2 regions of the Paenibacillus allorhizoplanae genome follow, and region 2 is predicted to be linked to the other one. Evidence: riboswitches for the same ligand, from Rfam matches in the RefSeq annotation. Region 2 holds a riboswitch; the other holds the start of a gene.
What was found. Region 2 has a riboswitch for cobalamin ahead of L6I86_RS17620 (DUF4430 domain-containing protein). Riboswitches for the same ligand answer to the same signal wherever they lie in the genome.
Positions count from the first base shown of each region.

Region 1 (6,965 bases), on a different contig from region 2:
AATTTCACTGCCAGCTACTATCGCTTGGGTCGTCTCCTCCAAGGTAAGAGCCGCTTCCTTCGCCATGTTGCGCGTGCCTTTTCTAACTTTGCGAGAGACAAGATTCGGATGCTCCAAATCTGCATTAACCCCCATATCCACACAAACCACATCAGCTCCGGCATGTCTAGCAAGAACATTAACAGCAGCCCCGCCATATAGAAAATTGAGCACCATTTGTGGTGTCACTGCCGCTGGGAAAGCACTGATGCCTTCCTCACAAACACCATGATCACCAGCCATGACAATAACCGCTTTTTTCTCAAAAGTCGGCATCACTTCACCTGTAATCCCAGCGACTTGGCGTGCGATGTCCTCAAGCTTTCCCAAGCTTCCTTGCGGCTTCGTTAATTGATTCAAATGGTCATTGGCTTGAACAGCCACCTCTTGATGGATCGGTTCAATCGCGTTAATCAAGTTATGTAAATGGTTCATTATCATCTTCCTCCGGACTCTCATTATTTCCCAGGTTGTAATAATATCTGAGGTACCTCACTAATAGGATGTTTAAGAACAATTGGCTCTGTTCCGTATACTTCAGCTATTAGTGTACTTGTAATAATTTCTGCAGGCGTTCCAATGGCCGTTACTCGCCCCTCATGTACGATCATCAATCTCGTGCAATACTGCGCTGCCAAATTCAAATCATGCAGAACAGCTATAACCGTTAGTTCCGACTCCTGCTGCCAAGAACGAATATAATCCATCATCTGTATTTGATATCCGATATCTAGAAAAGTAGTTGGCTCATCGAGCATGAGCAAGCTTGGCTGCTGGGCCATCACCTTGGCCAATGCAACGCGCTGCCGCTCCCCGCCACTCAGGCGTTCAATCGTGCGGTCTACAAGCCCTTCCAACTCAAGCTTTATGATAATAGCATCAATGAGTCCATCCGATTCAGTCTTATCTTCTCCTAGCCAATTCTGGAACGGGTAGCGTCCCATCTCCACGACTTCACGAACTGTGAAGCCAACTGGGGGCAACGCATCTTGCTGAAGTACAGCGAGCCATTTGGCCAATTCTTTGCGCGAATACGATGATACCTTTTTTCCTTTTAAAAGCACATTACCATGCATGACCGGATCCATGCCGGATAGGAGTCGCAGTAACGTAGATTTGCCGCTGCCATTAGGACCAATAATCCCAAAAAACTCCCCATGCCCGACCTCAAAGCTCATATTATCTAGCACTTGTTGTTCTCGAAAGCTCTGAAAGAGCCCCTCCACTTGAATCATCGTGATCAACCTCTTAACGTTTTCTTATCTTTATGGAGCAGATAGGCAAAAAAAGGTGCACCCAGAAACGCCGTAACTACCCCAAGCGGGATTTCCGTAGGACTAAGCAGTGTTCTAGCCAAGGTGTCTGCCCATAAGACATAGATCCCACCAACAATCGCGGATAACGGAATGATCAAACGATAATCCGGACCAACCAACATTCGTACCAGGTGCGGTACGATCAGCCCAACAAACCCGATTACCCCAGCCACAGAAACGGCAGCCGCCGTGATCAACGTGGAAGCGATTAGTACAATCAGTTTCGTACGTTCAACATGAACACCGAGATGTGCAGCTTGACGCTCTCCTAATGCCAGCAGGTTTAATGATCTTGCATAGCTTAACAGAATAACAACGCCTATTATGAGATACGGTGAAATCATATACGTATATGACCATCCGCGCATCGCTAGACTCCCCATGAGCCAGAAAATAATTTCATTAATCGTTTGATTTGAAATCGAAACCAAGAACGACACAAACGCCCCTAGAAAGGCTTGCATCACAACGCCCGACAAAATCAGCGTTTCCATCTTTAGCTTCCCTTCAATCATAGCTAGCTTCAAGACCAAGAACAAGGAAATAAGCCCCGTCGCGAAAGCCACAATGGGGATCGACCATTGCCCGAACCAGGCGAATTGCAGCCCGAAATAAATAAGAACAGCAGCCCCGACAGAAGCCCCAGAAGATACGCCCAGCGAGTAAGGATCAGCAAGCGGATTACGCAGAACCCCTTGAAAACCAGCACCAGCTACGGAAAGCACAGCTCCAACAAGAATGCCCAGTAACATACGAGGGATTCTTACTTTATTAATGATTTGTTCCGAAGATTGCGGCCAGTTCACCTCGATATGACTTCCTATCCAAGGCAGATGCTCCGCTAGAATTCCCACGATATGTGAAAGAGGAAGCTGAGCCGACCCGATGGATAAACTCACCACAATAGAAAGAAGAAGGAGTATAATGCATACTCCTCCTCCAAGCATCAATTTTCTTTTCATTATTTCACCAATTCAGGATAGATTCCTTTCGCCATTTCCAGTAGCCCATCCGTCAGTCTCGGACCTGGGCGACTTACAGAGTTCTGGTCGAGTCCTACCACACGTTTATTCTTCACGGCGTCAATCGCATCCCACCCACCGCGCGTACGAATAATTTCTTCCAATGGCTTCTTGCTCTTGAAATCGACAATCCCATTTGCGAACAAGATGACGTTTGGATTTTGCTGAATGATCTTCTCTTCACTGATCTCATACCAGCCTGCTTTATCGCCGGCTACGTTAATTCCACCTGCGATTTTGATTAACTCATCCATGAACTCACCGCTTCCTACGGTCCAGCCTGGAGCAAATTCCATGTATACTTTTTTCTTATTCTCTTGCTTCACATCTTTCACGGCATCGACAACCTTCTGACGGTCTGCTTTCATTTTGGCGACAACTTTCTCTGCTTGCTCTTGATGGTCCGTAATAAGTCCGAACGTTTGAATATTGTTCATCGCATCATCTACCGTTTTGGGATCTACTTTAAAGACGTTAATGTTCATCGCACGTAGATCCTCAACTGATTTAGCAGTCATGGAAACACCAGAGAAAACAATACTCGCATTCGAAGCAATGACTGCTTCCATGTTTGGTTTCGTAATGCTGCCTAGCTTCGGCTTCGATTTTGCTGCTTCCGGATAATCGTCAAAATCCGATACACCGACAATATTCGCCTCTAGTCCAATCGCAAACAGCGATTCTGTCTCTGATGGCGAGACCGACGCGATTCGCTCTGGTGCTTTGTCGAATGTAAACTCTTTGCCTGTCGCATCTTTTACTTTCAAAGGATATGTCGTTTTCTTTGCTGCAGCAGGTGCTGCCGTCGATGTCGTAGTTGGCGCCTTCGTCCCTACACCACCTAGTTTCGATGGATCCGTAATTTCTGTTTCCTTCTTCGCACATGCCGCTAACGAGATCGCGGTCGCAACCGCTAATGTAAGAATAAGACCCCTTTTGAAATTGCTCTGTTTCATCACTTAAACCCTCTTTTCCTTATTTTCAATTCATAGTCAAAATTAAAAAAGTCCCCTTGTTCACTAGGAACGAAGGAGACGATAAATCGCGGTATATGACAACGAACTTACGTGCGCTGCTTCCTGATTTAACGCGACCCTTTTCCTCGAAGGATGTTGTATCGGCACCATAGGCAGGTATCCTGACTCTCCAGACTTTCACAAGTCTGAATTACAGTGGCGGGACCGTGCCGGATTTGAACCGGCTTCCCCTAACTAGTAATGTTCCATTTGGAATATGACCAGTACCTACAGTTGCAAATTATACATTGAAACTATTTGTCGATTATAAATGTTCTCTTATTTTTGCGCAATAATTTGGATGACTTTCAATGCCTCGTCCATTTTCGGAGCATTCTGTGGAATGAACGCATATAACCCTTTACCTTCAAAACCTTGCTCTTTCATCCATTTGTTTCCAGTAAGCGGAATGCCGTACAGATGCTTCTCCGCTGCCTTACCTTCTTCTTTGATCTCGATAACCCCATCTGGATAATCCTTAGGGTTGATGATGTTATCCAACGAAACGAATCCCGCTTGGTTGCTCAAGCCTTTGAACTGCTCTTCTCCCAAAATGAAGATCCCGTTACCACCAGCAGCTAGCTCCACAATCATTTTTTCCAATGAAAAAATAGGTGATGTATTCAGCTTCACAGTAGGAATTTCACCTACCTTGGATTTCAAAGATACTTCCAACTTCTCCGCCGCTTCACTTGGAAACCCGTTAGGTCCCATCATAAACACTGATACATCTGCCTTCGGTCCACCACAAGCTGTAAGCATTAACATCATTCCTAGCATGACAACGAACAACCATTTTGCTTTCATGTGTATGTAATTCCCTCCGTCAAGTACTCTCTCTTTATCGATAATCGCCAGAAAAGTCGGTTTTCACCGACTTTTCTTTCCAGATGTCATATATTCATTTATTTTTTGATCCAGCATCGTACTTAATTCAACAACCGCATCAGATGTCATTTCTCGACCTTCCATGACCATCTGTTCCATTTTACGTCTCAAGGTATTGATCTCTTCTTCAAGTATAGCTAGGGAATTTTGCTTCTTGGCATTTCTGGTCAGCCAACGCTGTCCGAACTCTTGCTCGCGAATTTGAAATTGCTTCTGAAAGTTAGTAAGCTGATATTCCATAAAAGCCATGCTCATCCCTCCTTACTCTTAGAATACCAGTTTTCGTCTCCTATGAACATATGAATTTATAAAGAATATTATAATTTCCTCAAGAAATTACCGATTCTCTCTAATGCTTCATTCAGTTGGGAAACACTATAGGCATAAGAGCATCGTAGAAAACCTTCTCCACCTAAACCAAATACATCACCAGGTACTGCAGCTACCTTAGACTCATATAAAAGCCGTTGCGCGAATTCGTCTGAGGTTAATCCTGTTGCCACAATGCTTGGGAACGCATAGAATGCGCCCTGTGGTTCATGACATTCAAGCCCTACTTCACGGAAGCCTTTGACAACTAATCGTCTCCGTTGGTTATAGGATTCAATCATCCGGTCTTTCTCTTCCAATCCATTCGTCAACGCTTCATGAGCGGCTACTTGCCCCATGACAGGTGCACACATGACCGTATATTGGTGAATCTTGGTCATTGCCGAGATTAGCTCTCTGTGACCGCAAGCATACCCCATCCGCCAGCCAGTCATTGCGAAAGCCTTGGAGAATCCGCTAACGAGAATCGTCCGATCCTGCATCCCCGGAACTGCTGCGAAGCTCACGTGCTTCTGCCCGTACGTCAATTCCGCATAAATTTCATCAGAAATGACAATCAGATCATGTTCTTCAACAACTTTCGCAATCGGCAACCAGTCTTCATACGTCATAATGCCGCCAGTTGGATTACTAGGATAGCATAGAATTAATATTTTGGATTTTGGCGTAATCGCATCGCGAAGAGCCTTTTCCGTCAATTTAAACTGATCCTTTGCAAATGTTTCGATACCCACTGGCACACCGCCACTAATAGCCGTGATTGGCGAGTATGAAATATAACAAGGCTCAGGAATCAGAATCTCATCCCCAGGTGTAATAAGTGAACGCAGCGCTAGATCAATAGCTTCACTGCCCCCTACCGTAACAAGCACCTCGTTCGAAGGCTCATATTTCACTTTAAAGGAGGTATACAAATAGTTCGCAATCGCTTCGCGGAGCTCAGGAATACCGGAGTTTGGCGTATACTTCGTTCTGCCGCGCTCCAAGGAATGTACAGCTGCTTCACGAACGTGCCAAGGTGTGGAGAAGTCAGGTTCGCCAACACCTAGTGAGATGATGTCCTCTTTACTATTGCTTACAAGATCAAAAAACTTCCGAATCCCAGAAGGCTTCATTTCACGTACCGCAGGAGCGAGGTAGTCCTTCATTGATTTTATGCTAGTTTGAATCGTAGTCTCATCCTTGATCATAGCGCTACCTCTCCCTTACGGCGAAACAAGCATTCGGTGATCATCTTCTTGATCTTCGAAAATAATGCCGTCTTGTTTGTATTTTTTCAAAATAAAATTCGTTTTCGTAGAAAGCACACGGTCGATTGGCGACAACTTGTTGGAAACGAATGAAGCCACCTGTTTGAGCGAGCTCCCCTCAATCTCAACGAGCAAATCATACGCGCCTGACATGAGATAAACCGATTTGACTTCCGGATATAAATAGATCCGTTCCGCAATCGCATCAAACCCGCGCCCGCGCTCCGGCGTAATTTGTACTTCAATTAGGGCGGTAACCTTTTCGTCATCTACTTTGCTCCAGTTCACGACTGTCGCGTATTTGACAATGACCTTATCCGCTTCCATCTCGCTTATCGCTCGCGCAACTTCGGCCTCCGCCGTTCCTAACATGGTGGCGATCAGATCCGCGCTCCTGCGGGCGTCTTCCTTTAGTAAATCGAGAATTTTAAGCTTCAAAGTATCCATGGTTAAACCTACCTTTCTGAGATATGTTTCATTCATCCATTCATCTTACAATGAATTGCTGTCCTAATTCAATTACTGATCGCGGAAGAAAGGCAGAATATTTATATATATTCGAAAATTCCGCTAGGATTGGCAAAATAAAAAGCCACTGGATAACCATCCGAGTGGCTCAATGCTCCCAATTCACCTCGTACAAGGGTTAAAAGAGATCCATACTTAAATATCGCTCGCCTGTATCTGGTGCAATACAAAGCACTCGCTTTCCTGCCCCGAGCTTTCTTGCAACCTGCATCCCCGTCCATACTGAGGCTCCAGCCGAAGGACCAACAAGGATGCCTTCCTTACTCGCCAAATCCCTCATCGTTTGGATGGCATCCTCATCTGCCACTTGCACAATCTCATCATAAACGCTAGTGTTCAAAATTGCCGGAACAAAACCCGGACTTGTCCCCACGAGCTTATGTGGCCCAGGGCTTCCACCAGAAAGTACTGGTGACCCCTTCGGCTCCACTACATAAATCTGGATATTCGGCAAATGCTCCCGAAGCACTTCACCAGTCCCCGTAATCGTACCTCCAGTTCCTGAGGTAGCAACAAATGCATCCAGCTTGCCCTCCATTTGCTGCAAAATTTCAGGTGCAGTCGTTATGCGATGAA
Region 1 is NZ_CAKMMW010000011.1:135,806-142,770, forward strand. Features, by position in the region: gene L6I86_RS18970 (nicotinate-nucleotide--dimethylbenzimidazole phosphoribosyltransferase) at 1-474, opposite strand, end outside; gene L6I86_RS18975 (ABC transporter ATP-binding protein) at 498-1,274, opposite strand; gene L6I86_RS18980 (FecCD family ABC transporter permease) at 1,280-2,317, opposite strand; gene L6I86_RS18985 (ABC transporter substrate-binding protein) at 2,317-3,333, opposite strand; cobalamin riboswitch at 3,489-3,640, opposite strand; gene L6I86_RS18990 (hypothetical protein) at 3,673-4,200, opposite strand; gene L6I86_RS18995 (aspartyl-phosphate phosphatase Spo0E family protein) at 4,264-4,530, opposite strand; gene L6I86_RS19000 (aminotransferase class I/II-fold pyridoxal phosphate-dependent enzyme) at 4,599-5,801, opposite strand; gene L6I86_RS19005 (Lrp/AsnC family transcriptional regulator) at 5,817-6,308, opposite strand; gene cysK (cysteine synthase A) at 6,508-6,965, opposite strand, start outside.
Region 1: it holds a riboswitch for cobalamin, as region 2 does, so the genes downstream of both, L6I86_RS18985 (ABC transporter substrate-binding protein) here and L6I86_RS17620 (DUF4430 domain-containing protein) in region 2, are expected to answer to the same signal.

Region 2 (6,965 bases):
TTTATGCGATGCCCACTCCCATGCGTGTGTATGCAAGAATTGAGAACCAGCTCCCTTGCCCCATTACAGTCCGTGAAGGTAGAGAATTCTTACATTTACTTGCACAGAATCACACATTCAAGAAAGACATTCGAACCGCTGACATGCCAGTGCGAAGGGCAGAACCGACAATTGAGCTAAACGAAATATGGTTTAAATATGAAAAAAGTTCCCCTGATGTGGTGAAAGGCCTGAGCTTACGTGCATTTCCAGGTGAAATTTATGCAATTGTTGGTGGTAATGGAACGGGTAAAACAACCACCCTTTCTCTGATAGCTGGACTTCGCAAACATTATCGTGGAACTGTCCTGATAAATGGAAAACCCATTGACAAGTATTCGGACAGTGAGAAATTCAGTGGACTCCTTGGCGTTCTCCCTCAAAATCCACAAGCACTTTTTGTACAAAAAACAGTTCAAGCTGATCTTTTGGAGATGCTATCCGACATCAAGATGGACATGCCATATAGGCAACAATGTATCGATGAAGTTTCAGAGTTATGTATGTTACAGCAACTTCTCGACCGACATCCTTATGATTTGTCTGGAGGGGAGCAACAACGTGCCGCTCTTGCTAAGATCTTACTTCTTCAGCCTGCCATTCTTCTGTTGGACGAACCGACGAAAGGTCTAGACGCACATTACAAATTGATGTTTGCCGAAATTTTAATCAATTTAAAACAACAAGGAACTACCATTGTTATGGTCAGTCATGACATCGAGTTTTGCGCTAGCTTTGCTGACAGGTGTGCGATGTTCTTTGACGGGGCGATCGTATCCGAGGGCAATCCCCAGGAATTCTTTGCTGGAAATAGCTTTTATACGACTTCTGCAAGCCGAATGGCCAGAGATTTGATTCCAAAAGCCATTACAACCAATGACATCATTAAGGCCTTTAATGGCAATGAAGAAATGCATATGGTGGACACAAAACCAAAGGTGCAACTACCTCCATCGTTCCGTAAACATAGCCATATTTCAAGCATATCAATCCCTAATGAGCAAACACCAGTCGAACACAGAAGCCTCTCCAAACGCACATTGACTGCCATGCTCATGATTCTTTTATTAATTCCGTTAACCATTTGGTTTGGCATTTATTATCTGGACGATAGAAAATACTACTTTGTCAGCATGCTTATCATTTTGGAAACCCTGCTGCCTTTTATGATGATTTTTGAGGGGCGAAAGCCCCAGGCAAGAGAGCTTGTGGTCATAGCGGTGCTATGTACGATTGGTGTAACTGGCAGAATGGCATTCTTCATGGTTCCTCAATTTAAACCAGTTGTTGCGATTGTTATTCTTTCCGGTATCGCATTAGGAGCTGAAACCGGCTTTCTAGTCGGTGCAGTCACAGGTTTTGTATCGAATTACTTTTTTGGTCAAGGGCCTTGGACACCCTGGCAAATGTTCGCTTTCGGGATTATTGGATTTCTTGCTGGTGCACTGTTTCGAAAAGGAATTTTACGTAGAAACAGAATTGCTCTTTGTTTGTTTGGAGGATCAGCGACATTTCTCATTTATGGCATAATCATGAATTTCTCATCCGTCGTAATGACAGGATCAAAACCCACAATTGGCGCACTTATACTTGCGTGTATTCGAGGAGTTCCCTTCGATTTGATTCATGCCATAGCCACTGTCATATTCCTATATTTCCTAGCAAGACCCATGCTTGAAAAATTAGATCGAATAAAAGAGAAGTATGGGTTAGTTTCGTAAAAAAAAAAGAACAGCACCTCCATGGTTAATTTATAACCATGGGGGTGCTGTTTTTTACTTCCAAATGCGCAATTGCATCCGACCGGGAATGAAGAGGATTTCTCCCCTTCTTCGTTAAAGTCCGTTCTACTTTTTCTGCTCGTGCAGTCTCATAATAACCACTGCGACCATCTCTCTGGTTACAGGAAGCAACGGGTTGAAATATCCGTTATCCTCTGTCAATAATCCGGATTTAATAGCTTGATTAACGTATGGTAATGCCCAGTCAGCAACAAATGATTGGTCTTTAAGGTCAACCGCTAGCTGTCCCTCCATCGCAATACCTTGTAAACGACCCAGAATTACAGCCATTTCCTGTCTGGAAATCGTTTGATTCGGTGCGAAGGCATGGGCTGAAATCCCTGTGATCAATCCCTTCGATTTCGCGGTTACGATATACTTGAAATACCAATCTTCTGTGCTAACATCGTCAAAATCTGACTCACCAGTTACTAACTCACTTCCTGTATAACGGACTATGAGTGCCGCAAACTCTGCTCTTGTTAATTCGCGTTTCGGCTCGAAATTAGTTCCGGTACCTTCCATATATCCCAAGGTAGTGACATTAGCTACAGCTTCCAGTGCCCAACTGGAAATAGCAACAGCATCTTCATATTTTGTAGCCAGTGTTGTTTTGGTCTCTTCGGTAGGTTCCGCTGGCTTACCAGGGTTATTAGGGTTAACAACGTTACCACTACCCCCTCCTACTGGCGGGGTATAGGCATTACCAATGTCTTTTCCAAGATCTTTCGTGTACTGCCAACGAAGAACGTCGTTATTCTGTAATGTGTAGATACCCGCGCTGTATTCTGGAAAGACCCCGTTAACGGAGTACATCCAGCCACTTAGCTGTCCTTTATCAAACTCCCCTAAGTGATCAATCGATTGTACATAGATGCTTGCACCTGAACCTGTATAAGACAGAGCTGTACTTTGGGTGCCAAGTACTCGTTGTAGCAACGTAAACGCTGTATCGCCAGATTGCAAGGTAACCGTTATTGGAGCAATGATATCTCCTTCACCCAGAGAGCGTTTTTCAACAGAAAGTGTAACCTTTTGTGTAGTACTAGGTCCAGGTCCACCACCAGGACCAGGCGCTGTTACTAACGTCGATTTAAAGGCTAAGAACTCCGTGAAATGCTTCGTTTTAATAATTAAATCGCCATTCTCACTGTAAGCATACACATCATCGTTTCGATAGTTGCTGTTGTCATATTTAGGTATTGCAGTGAAATTACCGTTTTCATCTATGAAACCGGCGTTACGATCACCCATCCCCTTCAATTTCAGTGTAACGTGTTGATTAAACTGGATGCGGCTATCACCACCCACTTTAATGCGTGAATCGATACTGTCTAGTCTACTACCGCTGCTGGTTAGTACTCCGTTCACTTTATTCGTTACGGAATTATCGGTTGTACTCAGAATGCTTGGCAATTGAATCTTATTATTCCACGCAACTGATTTAACTTCTGTATAAGCCGGTATGTCCAACTCCGTACTGCCTCGTTTAGCAATAACCTCTGGCAAAAATGGTGTCGTGAATGAAAGAGTAATTTTGTTCGTGGCTGGATCATTTTCATCGGTCGAAAAGGTTACATTGGACTCATTTGCGCCAACATTGACAATCTGATCACCCGAAGTGCTCACATTATGAATGGTCAATTTATTACTTGCCGAACTACTGACCAAAGCTGCAGGTAATGCTTTGAGTGTTAGCGTCCCTTGTTGTCCTTGACCTGCAAATGTAATAGTAATATTTTGTTGGTTGCTTTCTTGCGTTATATGATCAATCGTCAAACCTGTAGTGCCAGGATCGAAGCTCCAACCCGCTGCTATATTAGCACCAGAGGTGAACGTATCGCCAACTAGCTTAATCTGCAAGCTCGGGTTTAGCGTTCCGATATTCGTTTTCGAAGCGATCGCAATGGAAGGCCAGCGCCCATAATAAAACGTAACGATATCATCGTCATTTAAAATATAATCTGCTGCACCGACTTGCGGTGATACCCCGTTAACTTTGTACATCCAACCGTCGTATCCGCCAAGAGTTCCTGCAGCTTGACCTGCAATTGAGGAGAGATAGGGGCCATAACTACTGTTTTGAATGACAAAGTTGATGTTGGACTTCTCAAGTACTTGTTTCAAAGCATCCATGGCCGTTGGCTGACTGCCATAGACTGCTGCAGTTATCGACTGTTGTGGCAGTATCGGACTATTAATACCATTAACGTTTATTTGTACGGTAGTTAGATTTGGCTTATCCGCCAAACGTTGCCAAACTGATTTACCCTGCTGAATATCTGTTAGTGCGATTAACACTTGTTCTGTTGCCATTAAGTTCTGGCTAGGTTCATCTACTTTCCAAGTAAAAGCTCCATTTGGCAGTTGGAAACTATACACCGCATCAACAACAGTTTGACCCTTAACCAACCAATTTGCGGACAACATGTCTTCTCCAACTGCGACCAAACCTGATACCGATGTGGCCCAACTGTTCGAGTTGTCGCCGTAACCCCATTGACCCGCGGAATTAAACCCAGCATTGTCTAACTGCCTTTGCTTCAATAACGTTTTTGCGCGTACTATTGCAGCTGCTGCTGCGCTATTGGATTGATAATTACCAAGTGCAAGCAACGCCATTCCTGTAATGTCTGTATCTGATTCACTTCCAAAGAAAGCAAACCCGCCATCAGACAACTGTAAGCTAAGTAAATAACTTAACGCTTTTTCTTTGGCTGCATCGTTCCAGCTCCCAACGTTATGTCCCCTTTTCTTGCCTGTATCCAGAGCAAGCATCGCCCAAATCTGTCGATTAGAACCACCGAAGGAACCCGTTGAAGGATCTTGCTGTGCTGCTAACTCTTTATACAAATTACGATTGGTTTCCCATGCGTGAGAGGGATCGAGATTCATAGCCAACAAACCAAAAATTAAATTGATATGGTATGTACTACTATCTGTTTCTAGTAAATCGCCAGGATCACTTTGTTCCCAAGAAGGCAGCGTCCATTTGCTACTATGCAGATCTTCCCCTGATCCCCATAGCGCCACCATCTGCCACCAAGAATTGAGTTCAGACCGATTTTGCTCATAAAATGAGACGGTATCCGAGATCATAGTATCCAATTTCGTACTTGGATTTGCATCGACTGCTCTCGCAGATTGCGGGACGATTAATAAAGTAATGAGAGCCAAACTTAATAGTGCTGAAACACCTTTTTTCATCAAACGGAACAAACTAATCACCTTCATCTTCCTTAAAATAGTGGATAAACAAAAAAAACACCCTTCCCCGAGTTCCAGAGGAAAGATGTCTTTGTAAGAATCGTGTTAATCTAACGACTAACCATTCTTTTTGGCAAATGCAAAGAAACATCTTCCTCCCATCCTCGTGAGAAAAAAAATAAAATACTTATCAGGCAGGTCTCCTGGCTTCGCTTCATCGCTTGTACAATCTCCTTCCCCTCTTGTTATCGAGAGTGGCTATGATTGTTAGCTCAGCGTTACAGTGGCGGGACCGCATCGGAATTGAACCGAACTTCCCTATTAAGCTTCCGCTAGATTCAGCAGAAAGCACCTATTAAGCTAGTTTATGAAATTGTTTGTAATCATGACGAATTGTACATGACTTCATCGTAATAGACAATCCTTTTTTTCACACACCCAAAAAGGCAACCCCACCAAGACCCCTAGGTCCTGCGGGATTACCTCTCTTTTTACCCGAGCAATCCGTAAATTAATATCTACAAATGCTGCGTGTAATAATTACTAACAAAATGAAAAGTACTAGGATACTAGCGGCTGAATTGTTTTTCGGAGGACAAGCAACAGCTTGCGTGTGAACCGGTTTCGGGAACACAAATTCAGTTTGTTGGTAGGACGCGTGCAGGTGGATATTATTGTGCATCGGTTGTTGCATAATTGGCGCTGGCGCTGGAAGCGGTGTAGGCATTGGCATTGGCATCGGGGTTGGCATTGGCATTGGTTGCATTGGGTAATTCGGGACTTTAACATATTCCATGGAAGAGCACCTCCTTCAAATTTTCCCCAAAGGGACTTTCTCAAGCTTACGGTTAACTCAAAGGTTATTGTTGGAGTTGGGTGAATAGCTTACAACATCAGTCTATGGGGAAGCACCTACGTTGCACACGGTAAATACCCAGTTTATAAATAAATTGGGTGGGTGTCATGGGCGAACGAGCATAATCAGGAGATAGTCGAATATTTCGACTTACAACAGCTACATCTCCACTTGCTCATCCTGCAACTCGATTATTTCGACTTACTCCTCTTCCCCATCCATATAACACAAAAAGGACCGCCCCCTCATCAGAGGGAGCAGTCCTTCAAATAATTACACGTATGGGTTATTCTCACGTTCGAAGCCAATCGTCGTCTTGGCGCCATGCCCCGAATAGACGATGACGTCGTCATCTAGCAGGAACAGCTTATCCTGGATGGAATCCAGCAGGGTATTGTTGTCTCCACCAAGCAGGTCGGTACGACCGACCGATAGTTTAAACAACACATCACCGCTGAACAGGTGTTTGTCATATAGTAAACTCACACTGCCCGGTGAATGCCCTGGGGTGTGGAACACCTTGAGCTTAATACCTAGGAACTCCAGCACTTGCCCCTCATCCAGCGCGAACTCTGCCGGATCCGTCTCAACTAAAGTCCCAAGTTCAGGCCAGCGAGCGGAGCCATTTTTCTTCGGATTCGTCAGCCAATCGGCTTCCAGGTCGTGAATATACACCGGACAGCCTTTGAGCTTACGAATCTCGTCAACGCCACCGATGTGATCGAAATGCGCATGCGTCAGTAGAATCGCCACGATGTCCATGTCGGCAATTTTTTTGATCAGCGACTTCGGATTCATACCGGGATCGATAATAATACCTTGATTCGTCTCTGGATTCGACAGTAAGTACGCGTTCGTCTGAACCGGACCCAGGACGAAGGATTGAATGTTGATCATCGTGATGCCACCCTCACCTTTTAGAACGATTCGATCAATGAACGAAGTTCCTTCACAATAACAGCATGATATCCGTTACCTTCGCCATATTGACGACCCATTTCGGCTCTGGCTACTTGAATTTTTTCGTTATAATCTGCCGCATCGCGATCTGGATTTTCTTTCTTGAATTGCGTCATAACCGC
Region 2 is NZ_CAKMMW010000010.1:30,945-37,909, reverse strand. Features, by position in the region: gene L6I86_RS17625 (ATP-binding cassette domain-containing protein) at 1-1,760, shown strand, start outside; gene L6I86_RS17620 (DUF4430 domain-containing protein) at 1,887-5,054, opposite strand; cobalamin riboswitch at 5,204-5,398, opposite strand; gene L6I86_RS17615 (hypothetical protein) at 5,539-5,823, opposite strand; gene L6I86_RS17610 (MBL fold metallo-hydrolase) at 6,157-6,780, opposite strand; gene L6I86_RS17605 (thioredoxin family protein) at 6,801-6,965, opposite strand, start outside.